3 regions of the Haloactinospora alba genome follow, and region 3 is predicted to be linked to each of the others. Evidence: riboswitches for the same ligand, from Rfam matches in the RefSeq annotation. Region 3 holds a riboswitch; each other region holds the start of a gene.

Region 1 (7,595 bases), 440 kb from region 3:
CGGTTCCCCTCCATCTCGCCCCGCATCCGCCCCCGCCTCGGACCGGCCCGACCAGCTGTGATGCTCCCCATACCGGAAAGGTCGGTCGTCACCGTCATGTAGGGGTAGACCGGGATCCGGGGAAAACATGACCGAAGAACAGTTCCGCTCGCGCGACACCACCCATAACGAGATCACCCTCGCGGGGCTGCTGGATGCGGTCACCGCGGCTGTTCCCGACCGCCTGGCCGTCATCGCGGGCCCGCGGCGGATGACCTATGCCGTGCTCAACGAACGCGCGACGCGTTTCGCGCGCCACCTCCTCCGGTACGGCATCGCCCCCGGTGAACACGTCGCGATCCTGTCCTTCAACCGGGGCGAGTGGCTGGAGGCGGCATTCGGGGCCCTGCGGGCCGGAGCGGTACCGATCAACGTGAACTACCGCTATGTCGCCGGCGAGCTCCGGTACCTCCTGGACGACGCCGACGCCGCGGCCCTGGTCGTCGAACGGTCACTCGCCGCGCCGGTCGAGACGATCCGCGCGGAGCTTCCCCGACTGCGGCACGTGGTCCTGCTGGACGACGGCACCGACCACGACCCCACGCCCGGCGTCGACTACGAGACCGCCATGGCCTCGGCAGCGGACGAGCCGGACGTTCCCGCGTGCCCGGGCGGGGCGGATGCCGAGGCGCGGTACCTCATCTACACCGGCGGCACCACCGGCATGCCCAAGGGGGTGGTGTGGCGCCAGGCGGACATCTTCCACGCCGCCCTCGAACGCCGCCGCCCGGGGGAGGCCCGTGCCCGCCACCCGGGGGAGCTGGGGGAACGCGCACGCCAGTGCCGCCCCCGGCGGATGCTGGTGCTGGGGCCGCTGATGCACGCGGCCGGGCAGTGGAACGCCCTGAGCATGCTCTTCAACGGGAAGACCGTCGTGCTGAACACCGCGCGGACGTTCGACCCGGCGGAGGTCGTCGCCCTCGCGGACCGGGAGAGCGCGCACATAGTGCAGCTCGTCGGGGACGCGATGGCCCGGCCCCTGGCCCAGCAGCTCCTCACACAGCCCCGGCTCTGCCCCTCCCTGGACACCGTGACCTCGGGCGGCACCCCGCTCACGCCCGCCGTGCGCGAGCTGTGGTTCCGATGGCGTCCGGGGATCACCCTCACGGACAGCTACGGCGGTTCGGAGACCGGCGTGTGCGGCGCCGCCGAGACCGAGGGTGGCACCCGCAGCTTCACCATGGGAGCGAGCGTCGCCGTGCTGGACGACGGGATGCGTCCGTTGCCTCCCGGATCGCAGCAGGTCGGACGGATCGCGCGCAGCGGCCGTATCCCCGCCGGCTACTACAACGACCCGGAGGCCAGCGCCCGCACCTTCCCCGTCGACGGGGAAGGACGGCGCTGGGTGATGTCGGGCGACCTCGGCATGGTCTCCGAGGACGGCACGATCGTGTTGCTGGGGCGCGGTTCGGCGGTCATCAACACCGGTGGCGAGAAGGTCTATCCCGAGGAGGTGGAGTCGGTGCTCACCGCGCACCCGGAGGTCGGGGACGCCATCGTGGTCGCCGCTCCCGACGAGAGCCTCGGGCAACGCGTCGCCGCCGTCATATCCCCCTCAGCCGGCGCCTCCCCCGCCCCTGACGAGCTGCGCCGGCACTGCCGCCGGCAGCTCGCCGGCTTCAAGGTTCCCCGGGCGTTCCATGTCGTGGCGCACGTACAGCGGACAGCGGTGGGCAAACAGGACTACCGTTGGGCGGCCAGCGTGGTGGGCGGCGCCGGGTAACGAGAACTCCGCGCCCCGCGCGGAACCGCTGGGCGGCGTCTTTGGCCGGAGCGCCGCTGACGTGCCACCGCCCGGCCGAACGCGCGAACGCCCAGCCCCGCGGGCCGAGCACGTACCCTACACTCACGGACACGCCATCCTCGGGGCCGTGAACCCGGATGGGGCGCCGTCCTGTCTCTCCGTCTGTTCCCCGGAAACGAAACGAACCATGGCCAACTCAATCGGATCCCCCCTGCTCAACGTGCTACGTGGCGCGCTCATCGGCACCAGTGAGGTCGTACCGGGGGTCAGCGGCGGCACGATCGCCCTGATCGTCGGCATCTACGAGCGGCTCATCACCTCGGCCGGACACGTGCTCAGCGGTGTCAAGCTGGCCGCGACGGACCTGCCGCAAGGACGCGGCGGCAGCCGCGCCAGTGCCGAGTTCCGCAGAGCCGAGTGGGGGCTGGTGCTGGCGGTACTGGTCGGTATGCTCGCGGCGGCCCTCCTGGGGGCCACCTTCCTCGCTCCGCTGGTCGAGGAGCACCAGCAGCGTTCGTACGCGCTCTTCTTCGGTCTCGTCCTCGCGTCGCTGTGGGTCCCCTACTCCGGTTCCGGCAGGGCGTGGTCCGCGGGGCACTACCTGCTCGCGCTGGCCGTGGCGGCCGGGGCGTTCGTACTGACCGGCCTTCCGCCCTCGGAGGTCACTCCGAACCCGGTGATCGTGTTCGGAGCCGCAGCGGTGGCGATCTGCGCACTGGTCCTGCCCGGCATGTCCGGATCGTTCCTCCTGCTGACCTTCGGGTTGTACACGGCGACCATGGACGCCGTCAGCGCGCGTGACTTCGGTTACCTGGGGGTGTTCGCGGTCGGGGCGGTCTTCGGCCTGGCCTTCTTCGTGAAACTGCTCCAGTGGCTGCTGGAGCACCAGCACCGCGTCACGCTGGTGGTGATGACCGGGATCCTGGCCGGGTCGCTGCGCGCGCTGTGGCCCTGGCAGGATGAGGACCGCGCGCTGCACGCCCCCGCCGGGGACGTTGCGGTCACGGTGGCACTCATGGTGGTGGGCTTCGTCACCGTGGCCGCGGTGCTGCTGATCGCTCGCAGGGCCGGAGGAGACGACGGCGCCGCGGCGGACGACAGCGGCGCTCCCGAGGGGGCCGGGCGCGTCTAGTGCCCGTTTGGCGGGCGCTCAGAACCAGGAGCACACACAACCGGATGCATCGACGGCGCGGGGTGCCGGTTCCGGCCGGCTGAGAGCACACCCGTCGAACCTGATCTAGCTCGAACTAGCGAAGGAACGCCATTGCGTAGTTACAACATCCTGTCGGTCGCGGGAAGCGATCCGAGCGGCGGTGCCGGTGTCCAGGCGGACCTGAAGACGTTCTCCGCTCTCGGCGGGTACGGCATGAGCGTGCTGACGGCGCTCACGGCCCAGTCCACCACCGGTGTCACCGGGGTGCACGAGGTGCCCGCGCGTTTCGTCGGCGAGCAGCTCGACACCCTCCTCTCCGACGTCCGGGTGGACGCCGTCAAGATCGGGATGCTGGCCAGTGCCGAGATCGTGGGAGTGGTTGCCTCCGCGATCGACCGCTACGGGCTGGGAAACGTGGTGCTGGACCCGGTGATGGTCGCGAAGAGCGGTGACCGGCTACTGGCGGACTCCGCCACCGAGGCGCTGCGCACCGAGCTGCTGCCACGCGCCGACCTGCTGACCCCGAACCTGCCCGAGGCGGCTGATCTGCTCGGTTCCGGGGAGGCGCGCGACATCGACGGTATGGCGGAGCAGGCGGAGCGCCTCCGCGCGATGGGCGCGTCCCGCGTCCTGCTCAAGGGGGGGCACCTCGCCTCCGGAGACGGCGTGGCCGACTCCGGCCAGGCGGAGGCCCGCAGCGTGGACGTGCTGGTGACCGCGGCCTCCGAGCCCGAGGTGTTCTCGGCCCGCCGGGTCGCGACCCGCAACACGCACGGCACCGGCTGCACCCTCTCCTCGGCGGTCGCGGCGCTGCGACCGCAACGCGGGGACTTCCCGACGGCGGTCTCCGAAGCGAAGACGTACCTCACCGCGGCCCTGGAACAGGCCGACACGTTGGAGGTCGGCAACGGTCGCGGACCGTTGCACCATTTCTTCTCCTGGTGGGGAGAACCGTCCCGGGACGGCGGGCACCGTTCGTAACGAACAACCCCGTCGGACGGGGTCCGGGTGCGAGAGGCCTCTCCCGCACCCGGACCGGAGGTAGGCGCGCGGCTCACTCCCGCACGTCGGGAACGGACGCGTCGGGGTCGCGCCAGTTGGGGTTGGCGAAGTACCTCTTCGACTCCGCGACCACCACGGGGGACAGCAGTAGCAGACCGAGCAGGTTGGGCAGTGCCATCAGCCCGTTGGCGATGTCGCTGAAGATCCAGATGAGCTCCAGGGACACGGTGGCGCCCACGTAGATGACCGCCACGAACACGACCCGGTACACCAGGACACCCTTGTGCCCGGCGAGGAAGTCGATGCACCGCTCGCCGTAGTACGACCAGCCGAGGATGGTGGTGAAGGCGAACACCACGACCGCGATGGCGATGGCGTAAGCCCCCATCGACCCCAGGGCGGGGGAGATCGTGGACAGCCCCTCGTTCAGCGCCTGCGAGGTCAGCAGCGAGCCGTCCGCGGCTTCCTCCACCTTCCACACGCCGGTGACGATGATGACCAGGCAGGTCATGGTCACCACCACGATGGTGTCGATGAAGGTCTGGGTCATGGAGACCATCGCCTGGCGCACGGGCTGGTCCGTCTTCGCCGCAGCCGCGGCGATCGCGCCGGTGCCCAGGCCCGACTCGTTGGAGAAGATACCGCGGGCGACACCCCACTGCATCACGGCGAGCACGGTCGCACCCGCGAACCCGCCGGTGGCCGCCGTTCCGGTGAACGCGTCGGTGACGACCAGTGCCAGCGCGGCGGGAATGTCGCCGACGTGCACCAGCAGCACGGTCAGGGCGATGACGATGTACAGCAGGACCATGATCGGGACGATGGCCGAGGCGACCCGGCCGATGCTCTTGATCCCGCCGATGATCACCGCGCCGGCCAAGACCACGAGCACGATCCCGACCAGCCACGTCGGCACGTTCCAGACGCTCTCCAGCTGTTGGGACACGGTGTTCGCCTGGGTCCCGTTGCCGATACCGAACGCGGCGATGGCACCGAACAGGGCGAAGAGCCCGCCCAGCACCATGCCGAGTCCGCCGGGCAGACCGTTGCGGAGGTAGAACATCGGCCCGCCGCTCTGCTGGCCGACGCTGTCCTTGCGCCGGTACTTCACACCCAGCAGTGCCTCGCTGTACTTGGTGGCCATACCGACCAGACCGGTCACCCACATCCAGAACAGCGCACCGGGCCCGCCGAGGCCGATCGCGAGTCCGGCACCGGCGATGTTGCCCACGCCCACCGTGGCGGCGAGCGCGGTGCTCAGCGCCTGGTAGTGCGAGATGTCGCCTTCGGTGCCTTCCGGCTCCTTACGCCGGATCAGGGCGAGCCACAGAGCGTGGAACAGCTTGTGGAACTGCAGCAGCCGCAGCCGGATGGTGAGGAACAACCCGGTCAGCAGCAGCAGTGGGATGAGGACGAACGGTCCCCAAACGATCTCGGATATCAGATCCAGCATGTCCTGGAGTTGTTCCATGAACCGGGCTCCCTATCGATCGGATGCAGGGGATGGTGCCGCTGTTCCGGTGCCCGCTCGTAGCGGCTCCGGCCCGATGGCGGCTGCGCGCACCGTAGCTGTAAACCAGGGATAGCGCACAGCCAGATTTGCACCGACTTGTCACGCTTACATCACTTTTCTTCCACATGCGAGTTTCGTCTGGAACACATGATGCATACGTGACCAGCGATAACTGGCTCCTGTCCGGTGGACGCTGTTCGCCGCGAACGGCGCGTCCGGTGCCGTGACGGCACGGCCGGGGACACAGGCGGAGCGGATCCCTCCGCCGACCGACGGGAACGTCGCCGGCACGGCACCGGAGCGTCGCGCGGTAGGACGGGCGTCCACCAAACAGGGCCTACCCCTCCCCAGAGGACTGTTCGAGAGCGAGGGCGCTGAGCGCCGCCGCGGCCTCAGCCGGATCGGCTCCCCGACCGACGGCGATGCCGAGCAGGTACGTGGTGAGTGGTGCGGCGGGACGGGCCACCGAGTGCGCCGCGTCCCGCGCCAGGTCGAGCACGCGGTCGACATCGGCCCCGTCGAACTCGACTTCCGTCGAAATCTCCAGTTCGGCGCAGGCCTCCTGCGCCCATTCGAGCAAGGTCATCACTACGCCGGGCGCGACCGCCCCACGGTTGCGGAGCCCGCACCCGCCTCCTTTCCGGTGGTACAGGCGTCTCTGCGACACGTTGGGACCAGAACGCTGCCGGGAAACACGACGCGGCTCCACGCGCAGCGATGATGGTGCATACGCCGCAGCGGCGCACTGCGACACGACCAGTCTGGCATCCTTCCGGCCCGCAACGGGTTTCCCACGGTGCGCGCCGCCGCCCGGCCCGGCTCAGCCCGCCTGGGCATCCGCCATACCGCGGTCCTCCCGCCACAGCCGGGTCACCTCTCCCAGGACCTCCTCCAACCGGTCCAGATGCGCCCGGACCCAGGGCAACTCCGTCGGGGTCTCGGCGTGGAGGGCCGCGTAGCGCTGCTCCTCCGTTTCGCCGTAGAGCTGGCTCGTCGCCACCCGCATCCGCAACGCGTGGGGGTCCTCCCCGAACTCCTGGGCCGGCAGCACCCCCATCCCGTACTGTTCCAGCAGGTGGCTCGTGAGTTCGGACCCGGTGCCAACCCCCAACTCGGCGGTGAGGTGGGAGCGCATACCCGCGAAGTCGGGGTAGAGGTAGAAACCCGCCTGCGGCTGGGCCACACGCGCCCCGGCCGACCGGAACCGCTCGGTGACCGCCTCCGCGACGATGCCGTGCAGCCTGCGACTGCGCGCGATGTGCTCCGTGATCTCCTCCGGCTCGGTGTAGGCGTAGGCAGCGGCCTGTTGGACCGGTGCCGCGGGACTGGACCAGATCTCGCTCGCCACCCCGAGAAGGCCCCTCCACAGCCTGCGTCCCGTGTCACTGTCGGGCAGCCGGACGGTTCCCAGCCGCCACCCTCCCAGTGCCAGGTTCTTGCTCACTCCGGTGGAGACCACCGTACGTTCCGGGGCGAACTCCGCGGGACTGTGCACCTCGGCCCGCGGGTCGTAGACGAGATCGCGGTAGATCTCGTCGGAGACGATGACCAGGTCGAGCTCGCGGGCCGTCTCGGCCAAGAGGCGAAGGGTCTCGGGACCGGCGAGGGTACCGGTGGGGTTGTCCGGGACGGTCACGATGACGCTGCGCACCTCCCTCCCCCGGTTGCGGGCGTCGGTCACGGCCGCGGCGAGGAGGTCGGGTTGCGGCACTCCCCCGTGCTCCGGCGCGGCGGGTACCGGCAGGGGCCGCTGCCCGGCCAGACACGTCTGGGCCGCGTAGCTGACCCAGCTCGGGGCGGCGATCGCGGCGTCCCCGCCGAGGGCCAACAGCATGCCGTACAGCAGGGGTTTGCTTCCGGGGCCGGCGAGTGTCAGGGCCGGGTCGGCCGGGATGCCCCTGCGCTCCCAGTACCCCGCTGCCGCCTCGCGCAGCTCCCACGTTCCCGCCACCGGACCGTAGGTGTTCATGCCGGCCCCCCGCGACAGGGCCTCCCGCAACACGGGGTGCACGGGAAGCCCCGCCTCGCCGAACCCCAGTGGGAGGACGGGCAGGCCCGAGCGCCGCCGCTGAGCGATCGCTTCGTTGACGGCGAGGGTGGCGGACAGGGAGACAGGCATGGAGAGATCAACTCGCACAACTCGG
Region 2 (7,595 bases), 590 kb from region 3:
TGCGAGCCGATGGCCCATACCGAACCGGGATCGCCGGGCCCGGCCCGCAGCGCGTTGTTCCTGCCCTTGCGGAACGACGTTCCCACGGGGTGGATCGGCGGCAGGTAGACGACGTCGAACCCCATGTCGGCGATGGCGGGAAGCCGCTTGGCCGCGCTCGCCAGGGTTCCGGAACGGTGCGTGCTCTCGGGGCCCTCGACCACCGCTCCCTCCGAGCGTGGGAAGAACTCGTACCAGGATCCGAAGAGCGCGCGTCTGCGGTGCACGACGACGGGGTGGTGCCTGGAGCGGGTGACGTGGTCGCGCGGGGGGTCGGTGGCGAGTTCCGCTGCGGTCCCGGGGTCGGTGGCGACGGCGAGGCGCTCGATGGCCGGACGCGTGGGGTCGCGCATCACGGCGGCGACCCGGTGCAGAGCGGGACGGCGCGGGACGTGCCTGCTCGCCCGCTCGAACAGTCGGGCCCCCTCCTCGAGCATCAGCTCGGTGTCCTGGCCGCGCGGAATCTTGATCTCCGCGTTGCGCCGCCAGCTGGCCAGCGGGTCGATCCACGCCTCCACGGCGAAGGTCCACCGCCCCTCGGCGGGAAGGGCGACCTCGGCGCTGTAGCGGTCACTGCCCGGAACGGACTCGCGCATGGTCACCGCCTGGAAGCGGTGCCCCTGCGGGTCGTGGAGGAGAGCCCTGACACCGAGAACGCCGTCCCCGGTACAGGGAACGGTCGCGCTGACGGGGAAGGTCTCGCCCGCAGCCGCCTTCGCCGTGCCGTAGTCCAGAACGGGAGCGACATCAAGGATGGGAATGCGTCCGATCACAATGCACCACGCATGTCGGTTGTGTTTCGTTGGAAAGGTGGGGAATGCGGACGTTTCCTCGCGTCCGCGTGCGAACACACGGGCCCTGGGGTGTTCCGGAGACCGGGTTTCCGTGCTCGTTTCCATCGTCGGATCACAGCGTCCCGTGAGGGTCGGGCGCTCCGGGCGTGCCGCTGTGATAGTGGTCACATTATCCAGGGTTTTTGGTCACGCCCGGTTTAAATTTTCTCCGGAGGTGTTGAGCCGGAGGATGAGTGTAAAGATTATGTGATTTTCCCTTTTTCTGTGATGACAGGTTTGTGGTGGTTATGTCCAAATATATGGAAGATAAAATGCATGAATTCCGCGGTGGTTGGGACGGAAACCGGGCGCGGTGGAACGCTGCCGGGTGTCCGGTACTCTCGTTCCGGCGGAGAAGGTGATTCGAGTGGCGAGACGATGCGCGTTTGGCTAATCTCGCGGTGTGTGAAAGCAATCCACAGATTCACCGTTCGCCCTGACATTCCCGATGAACTCTGCGAGTTGGAACGGCTCGCCGGAAACCTCCGATGGGCCTGGCACACGCCGGCCCGAGACGTGTTCGAACTGATGGACCCCCGGCTGTGGGCCGATGTCGGGCACGATCCGGTGCGTGCACTCGCCGAGGTCAGTGGCGGGCGACTGGCCGAGCTCCGCGCTGACACCGAGTTCCGGGAGCGGTTGCGCGAAGCGAGCGCCGACCTCGAGGCTTACCTGACCGAACCGCGGTGGTACCAGAGCCTGGACACCGATACCCCGGAAGAGGCGCCGCCAGCGGCGGTAGCGTACTTCTCCGCCGAATACGGGATCACCGCCACCCTGCCGCAGTACTCGGGCGGACTGGGAATCCTGGCCGGAGACCACCTGAAGAGCGCCAGCGACCTCGGAGTTCCCCTGATCGGGGTCGGGCTCCTGTACCGGTGCGGCTACGCCGCCCAGAGCCTCTCCCCGGAGGGGTGGCAGCAGGAGGAGTACCCCGAGATCGACCCGGCCGTGCTGCCCATGACGCGACTGCTGGACGGCGACGAACCGGTACGCGTCCGGATCGGGTCCCCGGACGGGAACACCGTGACGGCCGGTGTATGGGTGCTGCGCGTGGGACGCGTTCCGCTGCTGCTGCTGGACACCTACGCCGAGGAGAACACCCCCGAGGCGCGTGAGGTGACCGACCGCCTCTACGGCGGGGACGCCGAGCACCGGCTTCGGCAGGAGCTACTGCTGGGTGTGGGCGGGATGCGCGCCGTGCGCGCCTACTGCGGGATCACCGGCCACCCCGAGCCCGACGTCTTCCACATGAACGAGGGACACGCTGGTTTCCTCGGGGTGGAACGCATCCGGGAGTACTGCGAGAGCGCGGGACTCACCTTCGACGAGGCGGTCGAGGCCGCACGCGCGGGCACCGTCTTCACGACCCACACGCCGGTCGCCGCCGGGATCGACCGCTTTCCCCGGCAGCTCGTGGAACGCTACTTCACCGCGGGCACACCGGCGGTCCGCGGCCTGCCGGCCGGGCAGGTACTCCGGCTCGGCGCCGAGGACCACGCCGGGGGCGACCCCGCCGTGTTCAACATGGCTCTCATGGGGATGCGCCTCGCGCAGCGCGTGAACGGTGTGAGCCGGTTGCACGGCGAGGTGAGCAGGGAGATGTTCCAGGGACTGTGGCCCGGCTTCAACGTCGCCGACGTCCCGATCACGTCCGTCACCAACGGGGTGCACGCCCGTAGCTGGGTGGCTCCGGAAGCCCAGCGGCTCGCCCAGCGCACCGTTCCCGACCCCGACGAGTTCACCCGCACCGAAGGGTGGCGGAAAGTGAGCTCCGCCAGTGACGCCGAGCTGTGGGAGATGCGCCGCGAGCTGCGTTCGCGTCTCGTCGCCGAGGCACGCGTCCGACTGGCGGAGTCCCAGCGTCACCGGGGAGTCGGTCCGACCGGCGGGGCCGATCCCCGGAACGCGCTCGACCCGGACATCCTCACCCTCGGGTTCGCGCGCCGCGTCCCGTCCTACAAACGGCTCACCCTCATGCTGCGTGACCCGCAGCGCCTCAAGGCGATCCTGACCCATCCGCGGTACCCGGTGCAGCTCGTCATAGCCGGCAAGGCCCACCCGAACGACGAGGACGGCAAACGGCTCATCCAGGAGATCGTCCGGTTCGCTGACGACCCCGAGGTGTCCCACCGGATCGTCTTCCTCCCGGGATACGACATGGACCTCGCCCGTTCGCTCGTGCAGGGCTGCGACGTCTGGCTGAACAACCCGCTGCGCCCGTTGGAGGCGTGCGGGACGTCGGGGATGAAGTCCGCGCTGAACGGGGGGCTCAACCTGTCGGTACGGGACGGGTGGTGGGAGGAACTGTTCGACGGTTCCAACGGCTGGGAGATCCCCACCGCCGAGGACGCGGCCGATCCCGACCAGCGGGACGCCAGGGAGGCCGAGGCGCTGTACGAACTGGTCGAACGGCAGGTGGCGCCGCTGTTCTACGAACGGGACGGGGACGGGTTGCCGCGCCGCTGGCTGGCGATGGTCAAGAACACGCTCGTGTCCCTCGGCCCGCGGGTCCTGGCCAGCCGTATGGTGCGCGACTACGTGACCCGTATCTACCAGGGGGCGGCCGAGTCCAGCCGCTGCTTGGCGGGATCCGACGGGAAGGGGGCCCGCGAGCTGGCCGCGTGGAAGCAGCGCGTGCGTCAGGCGTGGCCCAAGGTGCGTATCGAACGCGTGGAGCTTCTCCCCGAGAGTGCCGGGGCCGGAAGCGACGGGGGAGCGACGGTTCGGGCGACGGTGGACCTCGGTGAGCTCACCCCCCGGGAGGTCGCGCTCGATGTCGCGTCCGCTCCCGGGACCGGACGCGCCGACGCCGCATCCGGTCCGCTCGGGGGCGTGCTGAACGCGGTGGACGGTTCGGCGTCCCGTGCCCGCGTCCACTACACCGGAGTGGTCCCGTGGCCGGAGGCGGAGCTGGCCTCCTGCACGGTGCGGGCGCGTCCCGCGCACCCGCTCCTGTCCGGGCCCGCCGAGATGGGGTTGGAAACCGCCCGAGTCTGCGGGTGAGACCGGGGACGGGCGGCGTTCCGGAGCCGGGACCTGTTCGGTGGAGGCGTGCGCGTCGCCCGGTACCACCTGGCGGCGTTCCCGTCGGCCGACAGAGGGTCCCGCTCCGGACTCCCCCCGTCCCGCCAGCGCCCGACGGGCCGGGGGACTACGTGTGCGGGTCGGGGGGGGGGTGCCTTGACCCGGTCGCCCCCGAAGCACGCATAATAGAGACGGAACCGACAGGGGAGCGCTACGGCGCTGAGAGTGCGGAACGAACCCGCAGACCCTTAGCCACCTGACCTGGGTAATACCAGCGAAGGAAGTCGAGGACGAACGGCCGGGTGCGGTCGGTGCGCTTCCGGACGGCGCCGACCACGGGAACACGCCCGCACCACCCCGGCCGGCACTCTTTGGCCGGGCCCTCTCGTGTCGCGACGTGAAGACGCGAAGGGACACCTGTTGACCTCCACCCCGCCCGAACAGCCGACGTTCGACACCCCTCCCCGCGCCACCTGGCGCACCGTGGACCTCGTGGTGGCAGCCGTCGTGGGAGCCGCCGTCGGAGTGGTCTTCTGGTTCTGGGGAATGCTCTGGGCGGCCACCCAACCGCTGTTCGTCTTCTTCCCCCCGGCGCAGGCGGTCCTCTACGGCATCTGGCTGCTGCCCGGAGTCCTGGGGGGACTCATCATCCGGAAACCCGGGGCGGCGGTGCTGACCTCCACGGCCGCGGCCTTCGTCTCCATGGTTCTGGGCACCCAGTGGGGGGTGATGGTCATCCTGTCCGGCGTGCTGCAGGGGCTTTTCCCGGAAGCCGTCTTCGCGGCGCTCCGCTACCGCAGGTGGGGCACGGTCGCCGCCGTGGCGGCAGCCGTCGCCGCCGCTCTCGCCCCAGCCGTCATGGACAATCTCCGCTACTACCCCACCTGGCCGTTGACGTTCCAACTCGCCTTCGCCGGGATCGTCCTCCTCAGCTCCGCGGTGATAGCCGGCCTCGGCGGGCGCCTGCTGACCACGGCCCTGGCCAGGTCCGGCGCCCTCACCGCTTTCCCCTCCGGACGCGAGTGATGGGACACACGGGCGCCCGGGTCGAGCTCTCGAACTGGGGATGGAGGTACGCGGGACGCAACCGGTGGACGCTGTACGGCGTCGACCTCCGGATCGAACCAGGGGAGCGGGTGCTGCTTCTGGGAGCGTCCGGCTCGGGCAAGAGCACCCTGCTGCACGCCATGGCCGGACTCACCGGGCCGGACCGGGCCATAACCGGCGAACAGCGCGGAACACTGCGCGTCGACGGCAAACCCGCCGACGCGACACGCGGCACCACCGGCCTGGTAGGCCAGGACCCCGAGACGCAGCTCGTCATGGCGCGGTGCGGCGACGACGTGGCGTTCGGCCTGGAGAACCTGGAGACGGAGCCCGCGCGGATCTGGCCCCGGGTGCGTTCCACCCTGCGCGACATCGCCTTCGACCACGAGCTGGACCATCCCACCGCCGTGCTCTCCGGCGGGGAGAAACAGCGCCTCGCGGCCGCCGGGGTGCTCGCCATGAGCCCGCGGCTGCTACTGCTCGACGAACCCACCGCCAACCTGGACCACGACGGGGCCCGCCGTATGCGGGAACTGCTGGACACGCTGCTGGCGACCACCGAGGCGACCATGGTGCTCGTGGAACACCGCGTCTCCGACGTCCTCGAGCGTGTGCACCGTGTCGTGGTGGTGGAACCGGGCGGGGGAGTGCTGGCGGACGGTCCCCCCGAGGTGGTGTTCGACCGCCACGGTGACCGGTTGGCCGAGCACGGCGCCTGGGTGCCCGGGCGGGATCCCGAACCGCTCCTGACACCGGAACCCGGTGGGGAGGCCGTACTCGAGGCGACCGGATGCCGCGCCCGTACGCCGGCCGGGCTCGGACCCCACGCGGCCCGGCCACGCAGGGTGCTGGACGGCGCGGACGCGACCGTCAGCGCCGGGACGGCGACCGCCGTCACAGGGGAGAACGGTTCGGGGAAGTCGACCCTGTTGAGCCTCCTGGCCGGGCTGTCCCCGCCCGAGGCGGGAGCGGTCCGGCCGCGTGGCCCCCTGGCGCGGGTCAGCAGGCGCCCGCTGTCGCGGTGGCCGGCGCGACAGCTCGCCCGCCACGTCGGAACGGTGTTCCAGCACGCGGAGGACCAGTTCGTCACCGGGCGCGTCCACGACGAGCTGCGGTTCGCGCCCCGACGCGCCGGGTTGTCCGGGCGGGAAGCCGACCGTTGGGCGGCCGAGCTGCTGGAACGGTTGTGGCTGGCCCCACTGGCCGACGCCCACCCCTTCACCCTCTCCGGCGGGGAGAAACGGCGGCTGTCCGTGGCGACAGCGCTGAGCGCCGGCCCCGCCCACGCGCCGGACGTGCTGTTGCTGGACGAGCCCACGTTCGGCCAGGACACGCGCACGTGGCGCGAGCTGGTCGAGCTGCTCGACCGGTTGCGGGGGCAGGGACGGGCGATCGTCGTGGCCACCCACGACGAACTGCTGTTGTGCCGTTTCGCCGGTACCGAACTGCGTGTGCGCGACGGCGGGGTCACCGCGCTGGAGGCGCCGTCCCGCCCCGGGAGAGGGGACGGAGAGTGGTGAGAGCTTCCGTCTCCGGTTTCCGGAGCGGGCCGGAGGGGAGATCCGCGCCCGTGCGTCCACCGGCTGGGCGCCCCTGGCTGGCGCGCCTCAACCCGCTCGCCAAGTTCGCCGCCGCGTTCCTGGTGACGGCCGGGCTCATCCCGGTACTGGACCCGGTGACCGCCGGGGTCGTACTCGTCGCCGCGGCGGCTCTGCTGCCGGTGAGTGGTCTGGGGGTACGCGCCCTGGTCACGCTCGGGGGCTCCCTGTTCCTCATGAGTGTCTCCATCGGAACGATCAACCTGGTGTTCGGCGACGAGGGTGCCCTGCCGGCGCTGGGTACGGCCGTGCGGCTGCTGGCCATCGCGCTGCCCAGTGTGCTGGCCGGCATGACCAGTGACCCCACCGAGGTCGCCGACGCCCTGGTGCAGAAACTGCGTCTGCCCGAACGCCCCGCTCTGGGAGTGCTGGCCGCGCTGCGGCTGGTTCCCCTCCTGGCGGGACAGTGGCGCACCCTGGGACTCGCGCGCCGTGCCCGCGGGGTCGAGTCGGGCGGCAACCCGATCGCCGCCGTCGGGATCTTTGCCGGCAAGGCCTTCGCGCTGCTGGTACGGGCGATCCGCACCGGTACGCACCTCGCCGCGGCCATGGAGGCGCGCGCCTTCGGCTCCGGTGGGCGCAGCCACGCTCGAACGAGCCGCTGGACAGCGGCCGACACGTGCCTCCTCGTGGGAACCGCGGCCGTGCTGTTCCTGGCGCACGGTCTGTCCATGTACCTGGGCACCTGGCGGCTGCTGTTCGGTTGACGGCCGGGGCGGAGCGGCCTACTGCGTCGGGGCGCTGCTGTCCTCGGCGGTCCCCACGGCTCCGTCGGCGGGGCCGTTTCCCGCTTCGAGGGCGAGAACGCCGCTCATGGTGAGGACGAGCCCGAACCCCTGGAGCCATGTGAACCGGTCCTCGAGGAGGACGACCCCGATCAGGGCGACGGCTGCCACCCCGAGGGCGGCCCAGATGCCGTAGGCGACGCCGATGCCCATGCCGCGCCTCAGCACCAGGGACAGCAGGTAGTAGGCGCCGAGAACGCCGACGAGGGCGACGAGGGTCGGCAGGAGTGCGGTGAATCCGTGGGAGAAGCGGGTGGCGACGGCTC
Region 3 (7,595 bases):
GCCGAGACGCTGCAGCGTGTCGACACGACGACCTCGGACCGGTTCCAGCAGCTCCTGGGAGAACCCGAACTGTCGGATCCCGCGGTGGAGTGGATGCGGGACCTGGTGGAAAGCAGCGGAGCGCTGGCAGCGTGCGAGCGGCGCATCGAGGAGTACGTGGAGAACGCGAACCGGGCGCTGGACCGGAGCCGGATCACCGATGACGCCCGTCGGGCACTCTCGGACCTGATCGTGGCCGCTACCGCACGGAAACACTAGCGCCCGCCCGCTCGCGGCTCCGGTCGGGGTAGAGGAGGTGTGTACGCCCCGCCACCACGTGTCCCGCGGGCCGTGGTGCTGTGTCCGTCGCTCACCCGCCGGACGGATGAGCCGGAGACGGGGGTGTCCACGGGTTCCAGCACGGTCCCACGGGCAGGAGCCCTGTCCCAGCGCGTTGTGCGTGGTGTTTCCGGCAGGGGCCCGTGCTGTGGGTCCGCTGGCTCCACGTCGCGTGGCCCCTCTCGGCCGGGCACGGGCCCGAGTGTGCCTCTTTCCACCCTGAGGGCGGTTGCCTGACGACCGGGAGGTGCAGGCGACCGCCGCCACCGGAGTCGGAACGCGAACCGCCCCGTGTCCGTTTCTCATCCCCGGTCACAGGGCGGTTCCACCCCCCATGCTCCCGCCGGAAGTGGCGGGGGTGGCGACTGTTCCCACCCTGAATTCCCGCGCAGTCGCCATGGACAAGTGCGCCCGCGGCCTTCCATCGGGACAATAGGAAAACATGGGTGAGGATCAGGCAATATCGCACACTGTCGGGGTCACCGGTGCCACTGGCGCTCTCGGCGGACGCGTGGCCGCGCGCCTGGCGCGCAGCGGTGCCACGCAGCGGCTCATCGTTCGTGACATCAACCGGGCACCGGAGCTTCCCGGCGCTGCCGCGGCCATGGCCGCTTACGAGGACACGGACACGTTCACCCGAGCGGTGAAGGGAACCGACACACTGTTCCTCGTGTCGGCCGCCGAATCCCCGGAACGGGTGCGCCAGCACATCGGAGCGGTGGACGCCGCGGTCGCCGCCGGAGTGACCAGGATCGTCTACCTCTCCTTCCTCGCCGCTGGACCGGCGGCGACGTTCACCTTCGCCCGGGACCACTTCTACACCGAGGCCCACATCCGTTCCACCGGTGTGGCATACACGTTCCTACGCCCCAGCCTGTATCTGGACCTGGTTCCGCACTGGGCCGATGAGCGGGGAGTGATCCGTGGGCCAGCGGGCCAGGGGAGTATCGCCTGGGTCTCCCGGGACGACATCGCAGACGTGGCGGCCGCCGTACTCGCTGAGGCTCCGGCACACGACGGGCGCGTTTACGACGTCACTGGGCCGGAGGCCGTAACCCTGGGCCAGACAACGGAGAAACTCTCCGCCCTCACCGGCCGCGCGGTGCGCTACGTTCCCGAGACGTGGCAGGAGGCCCTGGCCTCACGCCGGTCCTCGGGCGCTCCGGAGTGGGCCGTCGAGGGGTGGGCCAGTTCGTACGCGGCGATCGCCTCCGGCGAGCTCAGTACCGTCTCCTCCACCGTGCCGGACGTAGCGGGCCACCCGGCCCAGTCCATCGAGGGGTACCTACGTAAACACCCCAGCGCTCTGGCGCACGTGCACGGCTGACCGCGGAACCCCGCCCGCGCGGAACCCGACTGGGCGGGTGTCCGGCGCACGGGAACGCCCGCAGCGGGACAAGCCCACACTGCCGCGTACCCGTGCGCTCGCGGGGAGAGCGTCCCGACACTGGCCCCGGCACCCGTCGGGAACAGCCCTCCGGACATCGGGCGGGTGCGCTCACCCTCGTGTCTCGAGCACCGTCAGCTCACCGGAGGAGTGCTGGCTCCGCAACGCTTTCTTGTCGAACTTGCCGACACTGGTCTTGGGCACCTCGGCCACGAACACCCAGTTTTCGGGAAGCTGCCAGCGTGCCACCCGGTCGGACAGGAAGTTGCGGAGCTCCTCTGCCGTGGCGTCGTTCTCCTCCCTCAGCACCACCGCTACCAGTGGGCGCTCGTCCCACTTGGGGTCGGGAACGGCTATCACCGCCGCCTCGGCCACGGCCGGATGCGCCATCACCTTGTTCTCCAGCTCGACCGAGGAGATCCACTCGCCTCCGGACTTGATGACATCCTTGGACCGGTCGGTGAGGTAAAGGAAGCCGTCCGGCGTGAGGGTTCCCACGTCACCGGTGCGTAGCCAGCCGTCGTGGAACTTGTCCGGGTCCTCGTCCCCGTAGTACGAGCCAGCGATCCAGGGACCACGCACCTCGAGCTCGCCGACGCTCTCCCCGTCGTGTGGGACGGGGGACCCGTCGGAGTCGATGAGCCGGCCCCGGACCGATGCCGGAAGGCGCCCCTGGCTGAGCCGGTATCCCCACCGCTGCTCGCCCGCGGTCCCCGCCGGAGGATGGGCGACGCTTCCCAGGGGTGAGGTCTCTGTCATGCCCCACGCGTGCAGGATGGGTATCCCGTAGCGTTCCTCGAACATCTCCATCAGGGCGGGTGGGCATGCGGAACCGCCCACCAGGACGCTCTCCAACGAGGAGACGTCGCGGGGCATGGCTTCCAGCTCCTGGGCCACGCCCTGCCAGATCGTGGGGACCGCGGCCGCGATCGTGGGACGCTCCGCGTCGATCATGTCGACCAGCGTCGCCGGCTGCATGAAACGGTCCGGAAGCAGCAGTGAGGCGCCCACCATCAGCGCGGCGTAGGGCAGCCCCCAGGACATGGCGTGGAACATGGGGACCACGGCCAGTGCGTTGTCCGACTGCTTCAGCCCCTTCCCATCGGTCATGCAGACCTGCATCGAGTGCAGCCAGATCGAACGGTGACTGTACGCCACACCCTTGGGAGCACCGGTCGTGCCGGATGTATAGCACATGGCAGCGGCGTCGCGTTCGTCGACGGCGGGCCACGAGAAACTTTCGGGCTGGCCTTCCAGCAGGTCCTCGTAACGGTGTACCTGCACGCCCTCGACGTTGAGTTCACCGGGATCTCCCCCGGCAACGATGACGTGCCGGACCGTGGCCATACGCGGCAGGATCGGCGCGAACAGCGGAAGCAGCGCGGCGTCGACGATGACCACGTGGTCCTCGGCGTGGTCCGCGATGTAGGTGATCTGCTCGCCGTGCAGCCTGATGTTCAGGGTGTGCAGCACCGCGCCCATCGCGGGGACGGCGAGGTAGGCCTCCAGGTGTTCCTGGTTGTTCCACTGGAACGTGGCCACACGCTGGTCGCCCGTGACCCCCAGCCCGCGCAGCGCGTGGGCGAGCTGGGCTGTACGGCGGCCCACCTCGCCCAGGCTGCTCCGGCGTGGCCCGTCACCGGTCCATGTCGTGACCTGAGCGTCGCTGTGCACGGTGGTTCCGTAATCAACCAGATCAGCGATGAACAACGGTGCATCCTGCATTGTGCTACGCATGAGCCTCGCCCCTCGTGGGTTGTCCGTGACATCTATCACCCGACGCTAGAGGCGGAAGCGCGCCGCGTACAGAATCCTCCCGGCAATCGTTACCTAACGGTGTTAGGAACGGCTGTCGGGTGCTGTTGATGGGGCCGTGTCCCGGGACAGCCTCCGTTGGAACTCGGCAGCGGCCGCCGCCGGGTCCTCGGCGTTCGTGATCGCACGCACGACCACCACCCGGTTGGCTCCGGCGGACAGCACCTCACCGAGGTTCTCCAGGTCTATCCCACCGATGGCGAACCACGGACGGGAACTTCCCAGAGCGGCGGCCTCGGCGACGAGGGACAGCCCAGCCGCGGGACGGCCCGGCTTGGTCGGCGTCTCCCATGCGGGGCCGACACAGAAATAGTCGACGCCCTCCTGCTGGGCAGAGGCGGCGGCGAGGTCGGCCCGATTGTTGGAACGGCCCACCAGAGGAGTCTCCCCTATGATCGAACGGGCCTCGGGGACCGGAAGGTCGTTCTGCCCCAGGTGCAGGACGTCAGCTCCAGCGGCACAGGCGATGTCGGCGCGGTCGTTGACGGCCATCAGAGCACCGTGGCGCTCGCAGGCGGCACGCACCGTCTCCAGGTACCGCAGTTCCTGACGGGATTCCAGCCCCTTGTCGCGCAACTGGACGATGTCGACGCCCCCGGACAACGCCGCGTCGAGGAACTCGGCGAGGTCGCCCCGCTCCGTTCTGGCGTCGGTGCACAGGTAAAGTCGGGCGTCGTTCAGGCGCTGTCTCAGAAGACTGTGATTCACGCCGCCAGGATAACTTCCGGCGCACGCCCGCCACGTCGACGGAGCCGACGGCCGCGCGGCCCCGGGTTCGGGATCCGGACCGGCTTTACACCAGCGCCTGGGCCCGGCGGCGCACCTCGGTTCCGCGGTCCTCGGTGAGGGCCTCGATGGGAGAGCCGGGCAGCGAGTCATCGGAGGTGAACAGCCACCGCAGCGCCTCGTCCGTCGTCAGGCCGCAGTCGGAGAGGAGCGTCAGTGTCCCGGGGAGCCCCTTGAGGATGTTCCCGTTCACGACGAACGCCGCCGGGATCGCGAGCTCACCTCCGCGCTGGACCCCGAGAAGCTTGTGCTCCCGGATGAACTGCTTGATCCGGTTGGGGCTGACGTTGAGCTTCTTCGCGGCCGCCCCGATGGGCAGCCACTCCCCGACAAGAGCGTCCGTATCGCGATCGTTCCGTGTCACCCCTCCAATATCGCACACACCTCCGGGTAACGCGTCCGAACCGTTCCCCGCCCCGACCTCCGGTTCCCGCGGGGAACACCGCGCTGCGGACAGAGGTCCTAGACTCGCAGGGAGAGAACACCCCGCGGGAGCCGAACCGGCTGAGAGGGAGGCGCCGTGCCTCCGACCGCAAACCTGATCCGGGTCATACCGGCGAAGGGAGGGAGGAACAGCTGTGCACACGAACGACTCCGATGTCGTGATCGCCGGCGCGGGAGTGATCGGCCTCGTCACCGCGTGGCGGGCCGCACAACGCGGCTTGCACGTCACCATCGTCGCCCCTGAGATCTCCGAGGCCGCTTCCCCAGTCGCGGCGGGAATGCTCACTCCCGCGTCAGAGGCCACGTTCGGCGAGGAAACGCTGATGCGCTTCGGAACCCTGTCCCGTAACCGCTACCCGGAGTTCATCACCGAGCTGGAGGAGGAGAGCGGCACTCCGACGGGGTACCGGACCGAAGGCACACTGCAGGTCGCATTCGACACTGACGACCTCGCAAAACTCACCGACCTCGGTGAGTTGCAGAACCGGCTGGGGATCAAGACCGAACGGCTCACCGCTCGCGAGTGCCGCCGCTTGGAGCCGATGCTGGCACCGGCGGTGCGGGGCGGGATCGTCGCCCCGGACGACCATTCCGTCGATCCACGCGCGCTCATGGCAGCGCTGCGCACAGCGGCGGAACGGCATGGTGCCGTCGGCGTGCGGGACCGCGTTACCGAGGTTCTGTACGCGCAGGGACAGGCCGCGGGGCTGCGGCTGGAGTCCGGTGGCGAGGTGCGCGGCCGCCACGTGGTACTGGCGGCCGGTGTGTGGACCGGCGCCATCAGCGGCCTGGCACCCGGCCTCCTACCGGAACTGCGACCGGTCAAGGGCCAGCTTCTGCGGCTCCGGACGCCCGAGGACCAGGAACCGGTCGTGACCCGTACCGTCCGAGGGCTCGTCAAGGGAACGCCCGTCTACCTCGTTCCGCGCGCCAACGGGGAGATCGTGCTGGGCGCCACCCAGGAGGAGATGGGCCATGACACCCGGCTGACCGTGGGCGGCGTGTGGGAGATCCTGCGGGATGCCCACGAACTCGTCCCCGGCGTCAGTGAGCTGGAGATCACCGAAACATGTGTGGGTTTGCGGCCGGGAAGCCCGGACAATGCCCCCCTGTTGGGTCCGACCCGCACTCCCGGCCTGCATCTGGCAGTCGGACACCATCGGCACGGCGTGCTCCTCACTCCTGCTACCGGGGATGCCATGGCCGAGGCCCTGGCCGGTGGCGAACTTCCCGATTATGCGCGCGCGTTCGCCACGGACCGTCTGCCCACCGGGAGCGAGGAGGAACGATGAACGTGGTTATCAACGGAGAGCAGCGCGAGGTACAACCGCACACGAGTGTGGGTGAGGCGGTTCGCTCCGTCACCGACACTTCGCACCGCGTCGCTGTGGCGGTCAACGACGAGGTGGTCCCGCGAGCGCGGTGGGAGCACACGGAACTCAGCGACAACGACCGCGTGGACGTACTGACACCCGTGCAGGGAGGCTGACCATGCCCGAGAACAACGGCCAGGCTGCCCCCGCACTCCCCCGCGACCCCCTCGTTCTCGCCGGACACACTTTTTCCTCCCGGCTCATCGCGGGAACCGGTGGCGCCCCCTCACCACAGGTACTGGAAGAGGCCCTCCGCGCTTCGGGGACCGAACTCACCACGGTGGCGATGCGGCGTGTCTCCCCGGAGACGCGGGGGTCGGTATGGGATGTGCTGCAACGCAACGGGATACGCCCGTTGCCGAACACGGCGGGGTGCTTCACCGCCGCTGACGCGTTGCGTACCGCTCGCCTCTCCCGCGAGGCGCTGGGCACGGACTGGGTCAAGTTGGAGGTGGTGGCCGACGAGCGAACCCTGCTCCCGGATCCGGCAGAGCTCCTCGAGGCGGCGGAGAGGCTGGTGGACGACGGGTTCACGGTGCTGCCCTACACCAACGACGATCCCGTTCTCGCCCGGCGGCTGGAGCAGCTCGGCTGCGCCGCGGTCATGCCCCTGGGCGCCCCCATCGGTTCGGGCATGGGCATCCGTAACCCGCACAACATCGAGCTCATCGTGGAACAGGCCGGGGTGCCCGTCATCGTCGACGCCGGAATCGGCACCGCGAGCGAAGCGGCGCTGGCCATGGAGCTCGGCTGCGACGCGGTGCTGTTGGCAAGCGCGATCACCCGTGCGCACGACCCCGCGCTGATGGCGGCGGCCATGCGGGACGCGATCCGCGCGGGGCGGGGTGCCTACCAGGCCGGCCGGATACCGGTACGCCGTTACGCCCAGGCCTCCTCCCCCGCCCCCGATTGAGGTCCGAGTGGCACGATCCCGTTGCCGTGCCAAGACGTCCCGGGAAGGCGCGCGGTCACCTCCGCGTGGGTGGCGCGGCCGGGCTGTTCCGCCCGGTGCCCGGCCGGGACGCGGCCCCTCCTCCCCGGGGCGGCATGTGTCACAGGAACGGGCGGAAGCAAAGCCCGCGGGACGGGTGGGCTCCCCGACGGCACGAGCCGCCCGGAGGTCCGCGCACGCGTCGCGGTTGGTCCAGGCCAGATCGAGCACGCGCGATCACACCTATAATCACGTGGGTGGCGCGACCTCGTGCCGGGGCCGTGTTCGGTGGACGCCGTTCGTCACGAGCGACGCATCCAGCGCCGCACGGTGGGACAGGCGTCCACCGAACAGGGCCCGGCCGTCCGGCGACGCGAGGAACGCGGCTGGAGACTTCCCCGAAGCAGAGAGTAGGCAAGGGCTTTCGCCCCGGAAATCTCGATGGTAACTGCGGACCCCCTCATAGGTTCGACGCTCGACCACCGGTACCGCATAGAGTCGACCGTCGCCGGTGGTGGTATGGCCACCGTCTACGTGGCCC

The links. A riboswitch is a leader RNA that binds a small molecule or an ion and turns the genes downstream of it on or off. The one in region 3 is predicted to bind thiamine pyrophosphate.
Region 1: it holds a riboswitch for thiamine pyrophosphate, as region 3 does, so the genes downstream of both, thiD (bifunctional hydroxymethylpyrimidine kinase/phosphomethylpyrimidine kinase) here and thiO (glycine oxidase ThiO) in region 3, are expected to answer to the same signal.
Region 2: it holds a riboswitch for thiamine pyrophosphate, as region 3 does, so the genes downstream of both, FHX37_RS03590 (ECF transporter S component) here and thiO (glycine oxidase ThiO) in region 3, are expected to answer to the same signal.

The regions. Positions count from the first base shown of each region.
Region 1 is NZ_VFQC01000001.1:891,193-898,787, reverse strand. It holds gene FHX37_RS04175 (AMP-binding protein) at 128-1,762, shown strand; gene FHX37_RS04170 (DUF368 domain-containing protein) at 1,971-2,915, shown strand; TPP riboswitch at 2,964-3,059, shown strand; gene thiD (bifunctional hydroxymethylpyrimidine kinase/phosphomethylpyrimidine kinase) at 3,048-3,917, shown strand; gene FHX37_RS04160 (alanine/glycine:cation symporter family protein) at 3,991-5,409, opposite strand; gene FHX37_RS04155 (DUF6457 domain-containing protein) at 5,789-6,037, opposite strand; gene FHX37_RS04150 (pyridoxal phosphate-dependent aminotransferase) at 6,272-7,570, opposite strand.
Region 2 is NZ_VFQC01000001.1:745,788-753,382, forward strand. It holds gene FHX37_RS03580 (alpha-1,4-glucan--maltose-1-phosphate maltosyltransferase) at 1-812, opposite strand, end outside; gene glgP (alpha-glucan family phosphorylase) at 1,278-3,878, shown strand; TPP riboswitch at 4,092-4,199, shown strand; gene FHX37_RS03590 (ECF transporter S component) at 4,320-4,925, shown strand; gene FHX37_RS03595 (ABC transporter ATP-binding protein) at 4,925-6,466, shown strand; gene FHX37_RS03600 (energy-coupling factor transporter transmembrane component T family protein) at 6,517-7,251, shown strand; gene FHX37_RS03605 (DMT family transporter) at 7,270-7,595, opposite strand, start outside.
Region 3 is NZ_VFQC01000001.1:1,331,405-1,338,999, reverse strand. It holds gene FHX37_RS06090 (polyprenyl synthetase family protein) at 1-258, shown strand, start outside; gene FHX37_RS06085 (SDR family oxidoreductase) at 761-1,645, shown strand; gene FHX37_RS06080 (long-chain fatty acid--CoA ligase) at 1,817-3,442, opposite strand; gene thiE (thiamine phosphate synthase) at 3,545-4,213, opposite strand; gene FHX37_RS06070 (Rv2175c family DNA-binding protein) at 4,314-4,670, opposite strand; TPP riboswitch at 4,785-4,888, shown strand; gene thiO (glycine oxidase ThiO) at 4,885-6,042, shown strand; gene thiS (sulfur carrier protein ThiS) at 6,039-6,239, shown strand; gene FHX37_RS06055 (thiazole synthase) at 6,242-7,036, shown strand; gene pknB (Stk1 family PASTA domain-containing Ser/Thr kinase) at 7,490-7,595, shown strand, end outside.